DNA from 2 places in the Microbulbifer sp. 2205BS26-8 genome. Region 1 is predicted to be linked to the other one. Evidence: predicted binding sites of a transcription regulator. Region 1 holds the regulator's gene; the other holds the start of a gene.

Region 1 (5,867 bases):
CTTTATTCCGGAAGAGTACTGGTCCCTGCTTGCAGACACAAAAACCGATAACGCCGACAAGCTGCGCCTTGAAGTCAAAAAGCAGGCAGGTCAGGTATTCCGGCCCGTCAATGAGGCCCAGGCGAATAGTGCCGTGCGGCAACTGGAGTCCAGTGCGTTTGTTGTTAGCGGGCGGGACGACAAACCGACCAGCTCCAAGCCCGGTGCCCCGTTTATCACCTCGACATTGCAGCAAGCGGCGAGCAACCGCCTCGGTTTCGGTGTGAAGAAGACCATGACCCTGGCTCAGCGTTTGTATGAAGCGGGGCATATTACCTACATGCGTACCGATTCCACTAATCTCAGTGGGGAGGCTGTGGAATCTGCTCGGGAATATATCGGCGAGCACTACGGCGATCCGTATCTGCCGAAGGTGCCTAACACCTACAGCAGCAAGGCAGGGGCCCAGGAGGCCCACGAGGCCATTCGACCTTCCGATGTGCGTGTGGGCCCGAATATGCTATCGGGGGTAGAACGCGATGCGGAAAGGCTCTACAACCTAATCTGGCAACAGTTTGTCGCCTGCCAGATGACGCCAGCACAATTTACCTCTACCTCAATCGTGGTCAGCGCCGGCGAATTTGAACTGCGCGCTCGCGGCCGGGTTATCCGCTTTGACGGGTTCCTCAAAGTGGCGCCTTCCGGGGGCAAAAAGGAGGAGGATCTGGAACTGCCGGACGTAAAAGTCGGCGACAGGCTCGCCCTGCAGAAATTGGACCCGAAACAACATTTCACCAAACCCCCAGCGCGTTTTAGTGAGGCGGCCCTGGTGAGGGAATTGGAAAAACGCGGCATTGGCCGGCCCTCCACCTATGCGTCAATCATTTCCACCATTCAGGACCGCGGCTATGTGCGTTTGGAAAACCGGCGTTTCTACGCGGAAAAGATGGGCGACATTGTTACCGATCGCCTCAGTGAAAGCTTCAAAAATTTAATGGACTACGGTTTTACCGCGAACCTGGAAGAGTCCCTGGATGCGGTGGCCGAGGGGGAGAAAGGTTGGAAACAGTTACTCGATGAGTTCTATCGGGACTTCTCCGCTCGTCTGGAAAAGGCGCAGTCTACCGATAAGGGCATGCGTCGCAATACCCCGACTGACACGGATATTACCTGTAGCAGGTGCGGACGCCATATGCAAATTCGCACGGGTTCCACCGGGGTATTCCTGGGCTGTTCCGGTTATGCTCTGCCCCCCAAGGAGCGCTGCGTCAATACCATGAACCTGGTATCTGGCGATGAGGCGGTGGATGCGGACACAGATGAGGAAGCGGAATCCCGCCTTTTGCGCGAGAAGCGCCGTTGCGCCAAATGTGGCACGGCCATGGACAGCTACCTGCTGGATGAGCACCGCAAGCTCCACATCTGTGGCAACAATCCAGATTGCAGCGGTTATGCAATTGAGCAGGGCACCTTTAAGATCAAAGGGTACGATGGCCCGGTGATCGAGTGTGACAAGTGCGGCAGTGACATGCAACTGAAGTCTGGTCGTTTTGGTAAGTACTTTGGCTGTACCAATGAAGCTTGTAAAAACACCCGTAAGTTATTGAAAAATGGCCAGCCGGCGCCGCCGAAAATGGACCCGGTGCCCATGCCGGAGCTGGCGTGCTTGAAAGTGGATGACCACTATATTCTGCGCGACGGTGCCACCGGGCTTTTCCTGGCCGCCAGTCAGTTCCCTAAAAAACGCGAAACACGCGCCCCCCTGGTCAAAGAGTTGCTGCCTCACCAGAGCGAAATCGACCCCAAGTACAGCTTCCTTTTCTCTGCCCCGCTCAAAGACAACGAGGGGCGGGACACGGTGGTGCGTTTCAGTCGCAAGATGCAGCAGCAATATGTGCAGTCTGAGGAGGGGGGCAAAGCGACAGGATGGCGTGCTTTCTATCGCGAGGGCACTTGGCAGGTCGAGCCCGGTGATAAAAGCACCGCTGCCAAACGTAAACCCCCGCGCAAGAAAGCCGCTCAAGGCAGTCAATGACGAATCTCTATACGGGTCTGGTTGTCTCTGCGCTGCGCAAATGCCAGCTGTTGTTACAGTTGTCTGGTGAATCTGCCTTGCAAAACAGGGCCCTGCAAGAGGCAGCCCTGTTTCAGTTGTGGAAAGCCTACAAGGCTTACCTCGCTGAGCTGGCAAATGAATTGCAATTGGGTTTCGAGCCCGAGTCATTGCAAGTAATCCTGGATAGTCTCAAGAGCCGGGGAGTGGTCAGTAGTGAGGCCAGGGAATTATCCTTGCTCTATGCTGATCCAGATAGCTGGTTAAGCAAGCTGCTTCAAGGCTGGAGAAAGCTGCAGCAGCTTGCTCCCACACCCACAATGGAATCCGCGCGGAAAGAGGCAAACCTGATCCCACTGCGCAGTATGGCCGCCCCCACATCCGGTGCGCTTTCTGCTGAAATTCTGCTGAAGTGGCATGGTGCTCTGAGAGAATTGGTGCGCAGGCAGCGTGCCAGTTTGGAGGAGTGTTAAGTGTACCTGTGTACCATTTGCTTCGCTTGCCTGCGCCCACTGAAACTTATAAATAGCCTGTGTTACACTGGGCGCAAATTGATTTGTGGTGAAGGAAAAGCAAATGTCCTCCGAAACTTATGAGATTATCGAACTGGCCAATGGCGATGTGGCTTTGCGTCGCAGCGGCCACAAGGAGGACCCTCTGGTGAGTATTCATTTCTCAGCCGAGAGTCTCCAGTTTATGAGAAAACACAAGGTGGCTATTGCCCGGGCTATGCTGGAAGCGGGCATTGAGGCTGTACACAATCTGGATGAGCTGGAGCCGGGTTACTTTGAGGAAGACGAGGAATCACTGCTGGCTAACCATACGATCCATTGATCGAGGGGTTATCCCGGAGAGGTTTCAACAGCGGCCAACGGCCGCTGTTTTTCGTATTAAGGCGTGATCAAATCAAGGGGTTTGGCGAATGACGCCCACCGCCAGCCCTTCAATCACAAAGTGGTTGTCCCGCATATCCACCTGAATGATGTCGAAATCATCATTTTCAGGCAGTAACTGCACCGCCGCCTGGTTGCCTTTGCGGCGGAAACGTTTCACGGTGACCTCCTCGTCAATACGTGCCACAACAATCTGCCCATTCCTGACCTGCTCGGTTTTCTGTACCGCGAGCAGATCCCCGTCGAGTATGCCCGCATCGCGCATACTCATCCCGTGTACCCGGAGCAGGTAGTCTGCCGGCGGGCGAAAGAAGTTGGCAGGAAGGTCGCAATAGTCCTCGATGTGTTCTGCCGCGAGAACGGGGTGACCTGCGGCAACGCGACCAATGATGGGAAGGCCGGATTGGTGGTCGGGAATCCGAATGCCGCGGGAAGCGCCGGCGACCATCTCAATGGCTCCTTTGCGCGCCAGGGCCTTCAGGTGCTCTTCTGCGGCATTGGGTGACCGGAAGCCCAGCTCCTGGGCAATTTCCGCCCGGGTTGGCGGATAACCTGTTTCTTCCAAATAGGTTTTGATCAGCTCTAGTACTTGGGTTTGTCGGGCAGTGAGATTGGTCATGGGATTACCTAATATTCTGTATTTTTATACAGTTGCTGGGATTATATACAGAATTGATGTATATGCAATCCCAATGCACCCCCGCTGTATATGCTGCTACATTGGTTATGAAAACTGGGAATGAAACACGCTTGTTGAAAGGCCTGACAGAGAGGGAACGATGCTGGATGCAAAAATGGCTGAGGCATGGCGGGTGCTGCGCATACAGTCGGAGTTGGTAGATGGCATTGAACGTCTGATCGCACTTAGTGGCGCGGTTACGGTTTTTGGGGGCGCGCGCTTTACCGAGAGTAGTCCCGAGTACCGGCAAGGTGTGAAGCTCGGTGAGTTATTGGCCGCAGAGGGTATTTCGGTAATCACCGGTGGGGGACCGGGTTTGATGGAGGCGTGTAATCGCGGAGCTTTTGCCCTGCCGGGCACTTCAATTGGGTTGAACATTGAGCTTCCTTTTGAGCAGACAGCCAACCCGTATCAGGATATCAGTTTAAATTTCCGTTATTTCTTTGTGCGTAAATTTATGTTTGTCAAACACGCTGTGGGCTTTGTGGGTCTGCCGGGGGGCTACGGTACTTTGGATGAATTGTTTGAGGCATTAACTTTGGTTCAGACACAAAAAGTGCGACGGTTTCCCATTGTATTAGTGGATAGAAACTACTGGCGTGGTCTCTACAACTGGCTGGTGGATACGGTCTTGGAGCGAGATTGCATTGATGCAGGCGATCTGGATTTATTCCACATCGTGGAAACGGTAGAGGAGGCGGCAGACCTGATACTGCAATTTATGCGGCCCCAGGAGTAAGCAGAATTTTTCCCGTGTGTCGCGCCTGCCTCCATCTCGTATTTTAACCGGCAAACAAAGCGTCGCATTTAAAAAACAGCGCAATTGAACTGGCTGCTTTTGTGACTCGCGCCGGCCCGGAGCTGCTGGCTGCGCCGCTTGTATTGCAATGACCCGGCAATGTATGCCACGACCGGGTTAGCGATAACTGAGCAAACCATACTTCTTCCAAAGGAGCGGTCTTTATCGACAACGTGCTCCCAACCGCTACCCCCTCCTGATCACAGCCTCAATGATTGATCGGGATATGGGAGTAGAATAGGGTGTCGACAGACCGGCGGTGGAGTGTGCTAGTCTGGCCAGAATCAAACACCTGTTTTAAATCCTGGTTGACTGCTTATGAGCCATACGGACACCGTTATCCGCATACTGGACGCCGCAGAGATCCTGTTTTCGGAGCGCGGCTTTACCGAGACATCCTTAAGGACAATCACCAGCACGGCCGGGGTCAACCTGGCCGCCGTCAATTATCATTTTGGTTCAAAGAAGGCATTGATTCAGGCGGTGTTTGAACGTTTTTTAACCCCGTTCACCTGCGCGCTGGAGTCAGAACTGGACGGGTGTGCTGCATCTGGTCGACACCTGCGTGTGGAAGACCTGCTGGGGAGTCTCTACCGGGTGGGGCTCGGCAGCCTCGGCGAACATGGTCGCGATCCCCAGCGTTTCATGCGCCTTTTAGGGTTGGCCTATACGCAGTTCCAGGGGCATTTGCGCCGTTTTATCGTGTCCCGGTATGGCGATAGCTACCGCCGTTTTGCCGGTCTGCTGGCAGAGGCCCTCCCCGGGATAGACCCTGTCACCTTCTACTGGCGCCTGTACTTCATGCTGGGTGCAACCATCTTTACGCTGTCGAGTTTCGATGCCATAGAGGCTATCCTGAGAGAGGATTTTGGTGCGCAGAGCAGTTTGCCAGAGACCCTGGAACGACTGGTGCCTGCTGCCGCTGCCATGCTACAGGTTGTTGAAACATAGCCTCTGAAAGGGGTGTTCAGGCGGCGGAACTATTCAAGGAGCTTATTATGTCCGCACCGCTGGGACCGGTTATGGTCGATATCGAGGGACTTGAACTTTCCAGTGAGGATTGTGAATTGCTGCAGCATCCACTCGTGGGAGGGGTGATTTTTTTCGCGCGTAACTACCACAACCGGGCCCAATTGCAGGAGTTGATCGCGGCGATCCGTGCGTTGCGCCCGGAGTTGTTGTTGGCTGTCGATCAGGAAGGGGGCAGGGTCCAGCGTTTTCGCGATGAATTTACCCGTCTGCCATCCCTGCAGTCCCTGTCCGCAAGAGCCTCACAAAAGCAATTGCGGGATGTGGGTTGGCTGTTGGCAGCGGAATTGCTGGCAGTGGGAGTGGATTTCAGTTTTGCGCCGGTTTTGGATGCAGATGATGCATACAGTCGGGTCATTGGCGACCGCAGTTTTTGCGCAGATCCGAAACGCCTGACGGCATTTGTACGCCCATTTATTCAGGGTATGCGGGAGG
Region 2 (5,867 bases), on a different contig from region 1:
ACGATTTCAGTGGAAGTAGTTTACGCTTTGCCCCACGAGCAGCGCCTGATGCGTTTGCTGGTCAAGCGCGGCACTACTGCGCGGGAGGCGCTGATACGCTCGGGGATACCGGAAGAGTATCCGGAAGTGAACCCGGATACGGCCAAAATGGGGATTTTTGCCCAGGTGCTGGGCAGCAAGGGCTTGCCACCAGCAGAGCAGTACCAATTACAGCCCGGTGACCGGATTGAAGTGTACCGGCCCCTGATCGCCGATCCGAAAGAGGCGCGCAAGCAGCGCGCCGAAAAAGCCAGACTCCTGGCCGGCAAGAGCAGGGAGCCCTAGGGGGATCAGGGCCAGCCTGTGGGCTGCCAGTCGCCACTGGTAGCGATCAGGATATCGCCATTGAAATAGACGCTAAAACGCTTCTGGGTTACTTCGCCCTTGGAGTCCCGGAGGCGGTTGATATAGTCCCAGCGATTGGGGTTGTAGGTATCTTCCACCAGCGGCGTGCCCAGTACGAACTGAACCTGTCGCCGGGTCATGCCGGGTTTCAACTGGTCCACCATGTCCTGTGTGATGATGTTGCCCTGCTGAACCTTGATACGGTAAACACCGGGGAATTTGATCAGCGTACAGGCGCCCAGGAGGGCGCACAGGCTGGCGATGGCGAGAAGTTTCAGGCTGGGCGGCATTCATTGCTCCGTTATATGCTGAAATGGGCGAATAATGCGCCGTTTTTAACTGATCAAACCGTATAGGCCCTGATTGTGGGGGAAAGTTCCCAGGGCCTGGCGATTTGCCCTCCCGGGAGGGTCGGGGTTTCGTTGACTCCGCAGGACATGGGATAATAACCGAAGAGATGGCTCGCTGACAGAATGGCGCTTTGATATCTCAGCCGATTATTGATTCCTGCTGCGGGCCGTTTCAAGTAAAGACTATTATTAGAATCCTGTCGGGAAACGTCTATTCATGTCAAATCAAAACCAGGAGTTGCGCAAGGCCGGCCTCAAGGTCACGCTGCCGCGGGTAAAGATTCTACAGTTGCTTGAAAGTACCACTGAACAGCACTTGAGTGCTGAAGATGTCTACAAGCTGCTGCTGGAAGCGGGAGAGGATGTGGGTCTGGCCACCGTTTACCGGGTTCTGACCCAGTTTGAGAGCGCGGGTCTGGTTATACGCCACAACTTCGATGGCGGCCATTCCGTGTTTGAACTGGATCGTGGGGATCACCACGATCACATGGTATGTACCGATACCGGTAAAGTGATTGAGTTTCACAATGAGGAGATTGAGGAACTACAGCGCCAGATCGCCGAAGAGCACGGCTATGAGCTGACCGGCCACAGCCTAGTGCTCTACGTTAAAGAAAAAGAACAGTAGGCACCGCGGGGTGTGACGTTTGCCACCCCCCCCTCTGTTCCCAACCTGCGCCAGCGGTTGGGGCTGTTACTGGCATGGGGGCGCGTAGTGTTCCGGGAATTTGCCGATTTTGTCCGCATAGAACGCCCGCAACTTATTCAGTTCTACCTCCAGGTTTTCACCCAGCTGTGCGATCGGGCCAATGCCCACCTCTTTCTTGCGGAAATTGATAAAGCCCAGTACCACCGGTACCTTGGCATTGCGCGCGATATGATAAAAACCGGTTTTCCAGCGCTCCGCCATACCGCGGGTGCCCTCTGGCGGAATCGCGATAATCAGTTCCTTATTCAGTCTGAATTGTCTGATAGTGGCTTCCACCAGGTTGTTGGCCTTGCTGCGATTCACAGCAATACCGCCAAACCAGCGCATGGGCCTGCCCAGTGGGAATTTGAACAGCCTGTCCTTGCCCATCCACTGCGGGGTGAGTTTCAGCTTGAGCGCGGCCAGGATAAAGAAGTAACCGTCCCAGTTGGTGGTGTGGGGAGCCCCCAGCAGCACGTACTTTTTCAACTTCAATGAGTGTTGGTTGCCTTTTACGCGCCAGCCGTGCAACTTCAGCAGCAGTTTGGCGATCTGGCGCATCAATGGGGTGACTACCGGGGTATTAAAAATGGTTTTCTGCATAAACTTGGCCGATGCCATTTGGGTGGAGCGCCAAGTATATGGTGACATCTGCCGCCAAACCCAGTCATTTCTGGTCTGCCCCGGCTTATGTTGCTGACAAACCGGCTATTTCCCCCCAATTGGGGAGTAATCCATGGCGCCTATGTACAAGGGGGCTCGGCCATGCATCTGTGCATTGGCCAGGCAGGCTGGTGGGCAGGGGGGAGTAAAAGCGGGGGCTGATTTGCACCCTTCGCGTGCTCAGACAGCCCGCGAAAGCATCTCTTCTGCGTGGGCCAGGGATTGGGCCGTGGCTTCTCCGCCAAGCATGCGAGCGATTTCTTCGCGGCGGTTATCCCCACTCAGTTCGCGCAGGGCAATAAAGGCACTGTCACCATCGGAGTGCTTCTCTACCAGGTAATGGCGGTGGGCCCGCGCTGCCACCTGGGCCAGGTGGGTGACGCAGATCACCTGGCCATTGCGGCCGCTGTGCACCTCGCCCAACTGGCGCAGCAGGCGCCCGACCACATCTCCAGTGGCGCCGCCGATCCCCACATCCACTTCGTCGAATACCAGGGTGGGGGTGCGCGAGGTTCGCGTCGTTACAACCTGAATCGCCAGGCTCACCCGGGAAAGCTCTCCGCCGGAAGCGATTTTGCCCAGGGGACGCGGCGGCTGTCCCGGGTTGGTGGTGATCAGCATCTCCACGTCTTCCAGACCGCGGCTGTTGGGCTTTGCCAGCGGGTGCAATGCCAGTTCCATACGCACATGGGGCATGGCCAGCGCCGCCAATTGCCGGTTGACCGCCTCGGCCAATTGTTGTGCGGCTTTGGTGCGCAGCTGGCTCAGTTTGCCGGCGGCCTTGCGGAATTGGCACTCCAGTTCCTCACACTCTGCGGCGCGTCGCTCAAGGGTATCTGCCGCGTTGATATCGTCCAGTTCTGCCTGTAGTCGCTGTTCCAGAACGGGCAGCTCCTGTGGTTGTATCCTGTGCTTGCGGGCTGTCTGGTAGATTGCGCTGAGGCGGGCCTCCACCTCGGCCAGACGTTCCGGGTCCACCTCGAAGCAGTCTATATGGCGCGACAGGGTGTCTGCCGCCTCATCCACCTGAATGCGCGCGCTGTCGAGCATCTGCGACACTTCCAGCAGGGCCGGGGCCTGATCCGGTAGGGTCGAGAGCAGTTGCAGGGCGCGGTGCAGTTGCTCAGCGATATCCCCTTCGCCGCCGGACAGCAGCGCCGCCAGCTGGTAGCCGCCGTTGAGTAGACCACCCGCTTTGGACAATTGGCGTTGCTCGCGCTCCAGCGCCTCGATCTCCCCCGTGCTCAGATCCAGTCGGGTCAGTTCCTGCAGCTGGTATTGCAGCAGGTGGCGTCGCGCTTCGGTCTCCTCGGCACTGTCTGCCAGGGCGCGGTAGAGGCGGTACTGTTCCTGCCAGGTCTTGAAACGGCTGCGGACTTCTGTGGCCAGTGTTTGGGTCTGGGCGAATTCATCCAGCAGGCGGCAGTGGGTTTCTTTATTCAGCAGGGACTGGTGTTCGTGCTGGCTGTGGATATCAATCAGTTGTTGCGCAAAAGCGCGCAATTGCAGGAGGGGTACGGGTTGGCCGTTGATATAGGCCCGCGAGCGACCGTCAGCGCCAATGGTGCGGCGCAGAATCACCTCTTGTCCCGCATCCATTTCTCGGGATACTAGCCAGTGTTCGGCGCTGGGGTGATCGGCAATATCAAAGGTGGCACTGATATCGGTGCGGCTGGCACCGGGGCGTACCAATTCGGCACTGCCGCGTCCGCCCAGGGCCAGCCCCAGCGCATCCAGGGTAATGGACTTCCCCGCGCCGGTCTCACCGGTGAGGGCGCTGGTACCAGGGCCGAACTCCAACTCCAGCTGTTCCACCAGGGTGAATTGGCTGATAGACAAATGCAGCAACATGGAAAACGCTTCTGTGTCTTTCTTTTTGAGGGCACTTTGGCCCGCCTATTGGTTATTTATACAGTATCTGTCTTCCGTTAGCTATAGCGCCAGTACCACATTACCCTGCCAGTGGGTGCTTACAGGAAAAACCTCTTGAACTGTGCGGTGTTGACCCCATATAGCCCCAGAGTCCGCCGGGCGGACCCAATCCATTACTGACAGAGTCGACGCGACGGAGAGAGCAGTGGCCAGAGAGCGCAGCGAAGATAACCAGATGACAGAGGGTGCGCAGCCGGAAGCGCTGGTGGATGAGCACCTGACAGAGACAGAAGAGGCGGTTCCCGCCGAGATTGAAGAACCATCCTCAACAGAGCGCCGGCAGGCCGAGGAAGCCCTGCTGGAAGAGGCCGAGAGCGCCGATGCTCTGCACGATGAAATCATCAAGCTGCAGGAGCAACTGGCGGTACAGAAGGATCTCGCCCTGCGTGCCCAGGCAGAGGGGCAGAATGCTCGCCGCCGCGCTCAGCAGGATGTCGAGCGCGCGCGCAAATTTGCGGTGGAGAAGCTGCTGCAGGACTTGTTGCCGGTTGTGGACAACCTGGAGCGCGCCCTCGCCACCATCGATACCGAAGGCGAGGCCAACAAGGCGCTGGTGGAAGGTATTGCGCTGACCCACAAATCGTTTATCGATACCCTGGCGAAAAATTCGGTGGAGGTTGTCGATCCGGCCGGCGAGCCATTCGATCCCGAATTGCACCAGGCCATGACCCAGGTGCCCAACGGGGAGGTGGAACCGAATACGGTTCTGGAAGTGTTTCAAAAGGGCTATCGCCTCAACGGCCGCCTGGTGCGTCCGGCCATGGTAGTGGTCAGCAAAGCACTGTAGCGGCGCCTGAGCCAGATAGCCTTGAATTTTATCAGCCGGCACCAATATAGCTGACATCAGGAATTATTCGCGCGATACACACAACAGTGCTGGCAGAGCGCATCAAACGAGGATTTTACAGATGGGAAAAATTATCGGCATCGACCTTGGCACCACCAACAGCTGTGTCGCGATACTGGATGGTGAAAAAGCGCGCGTGATTGAGAATGCGGAGGGCGATCGCACAACACCCTCCATTGTTGCCTTTACTGACGACAATGAAATTCTGGTAGGCCAGTCTGCCAAACGCCAGGCGGTGACCAATCCCAAGAATACCCTGTTTGCGGTCAAACGCCTGATCGGCCGCAAGTTCAAAGACGATGTCGTACAAAAAGACATCAAAATGGTGCCATACTCAATCGTCGAAGCCGATAACGGTGACGCCTGGGTAGAAGCCAAGGGCGATAAGAAGGCGCCGCCACAGATCTCCGCCGAAGTCCTCAAAAAAATGAAAAAGACCGCGGAAGATTTTCTCGGTGAGAAGGTGGAATCCGCGGTCATTACGGTGCCGGCTTATTTCAACGATTCCCAGCGCCAGGCCACCAAAGACGCCGGCCGTATCGCCGGGCTCGATGTGAAGCGGATTATCAACGAGCCGACGGCTGCAGCGCTGGCCTACGGCCTCGACAAGCAGGGTGGCGACCGCACCGTAGCCGTTTACGACCTGGGTGGCGGCACTTTCGATATCTCCATTATCGAAATTGCGGACGTGGATGGTGAGAAGCAGTTTGAAGTGCTCTCCACCAACGGAGATACCTTCCTCGGTGGTGAAGACTTCGACCTGCGTCTGATCGACTACCTGGCGGCCGAGTTCAAGAAAGACCAGGGCATCGATCTGAAAGGCGACCCGCTGGCCATGCAGCGCCTGAAAGAGGCAGCGGAAAAGGCCAAGATCGAACTGTCTTCCAGCCAGCAGACCGAAGTGAATCTGCCGTACATCACCGCAGATGCCACCGGCCCCAAACACCTGGTTGTAAAGCTGACCCGCGCCAAGCTGGAAAGCCTGGTGGAGGATCTGGTTACC

Evidence for each region. The regulator LexA, encoded in region 1, represses DNA repair genes until DNA is damaged. The targets are predictions, from matches to a motif close to ACTGTNTNTANANACAGT.
Region 2: recN (DNA repair protein RecN) is a predicted target of LexA. The motif match lies at 3,984-4,001, and genes of this name have one in related genera.

What each region holds. Positions count from the first base shown of each region.
Region 1 covers NZ_JAVAMR010000005.1:34,957-40,823, forward strand. Annotated here, with positions in the region: gene topA (type I DNA topoisomerase) at 1-2,014, shown strand, start outside; gene Q5Y71_RS02790 (DUF6586 family protein) at 2,011-2,505, shown strand; gene Q5Y71_RS02795 (hypothetical protein) at 2,609-2,866, shown strand; gene lexA (transcriptional repressor LexA) at 2,939-3,544, opposite strand; gene Q5Y71_RS02805 (TIGR00730 family Rossman fold protein) at 3,705-4,343, shown strand; gene Q5Y71_RS02810 (TetR/AcrR family transcriptional regulator) at 4,722-5,354, shown strand; gene nagZ (beta-N-acetylhexosaminidase) at 5,402-5,867, shown strand, end outside.
Region 2 covers NZ_JAVAMR010000039.1:19,032-24,898, reverse strand. Annotated here, with positions in the region: gene Q5Y71_RS12690 (RnfH family protein) at 1-324, shown strand, start outside; gene Q5Y71_RS12685 (outer membrane protein assembly factor BamE) at 330-674, opposite strand; gene fur (ferric iron uptake transcriptional regulator) at 952-1,362, shown strand; gene Q5Y71_RS12675 (1-acyl-sn-glycerol-3-phosphate acyltransferase) at 1,429-2,073, opposite strand; gene recN (DNA repair protein RecN) at 2,266-3,936, opposite strand; gene grpE (nucleotide exchange factor GrpE) at 4,163-4,804, shown strand; gene dnaK (molecular chaperone DnaK) at 4,926-5,867, shown strand, end outside.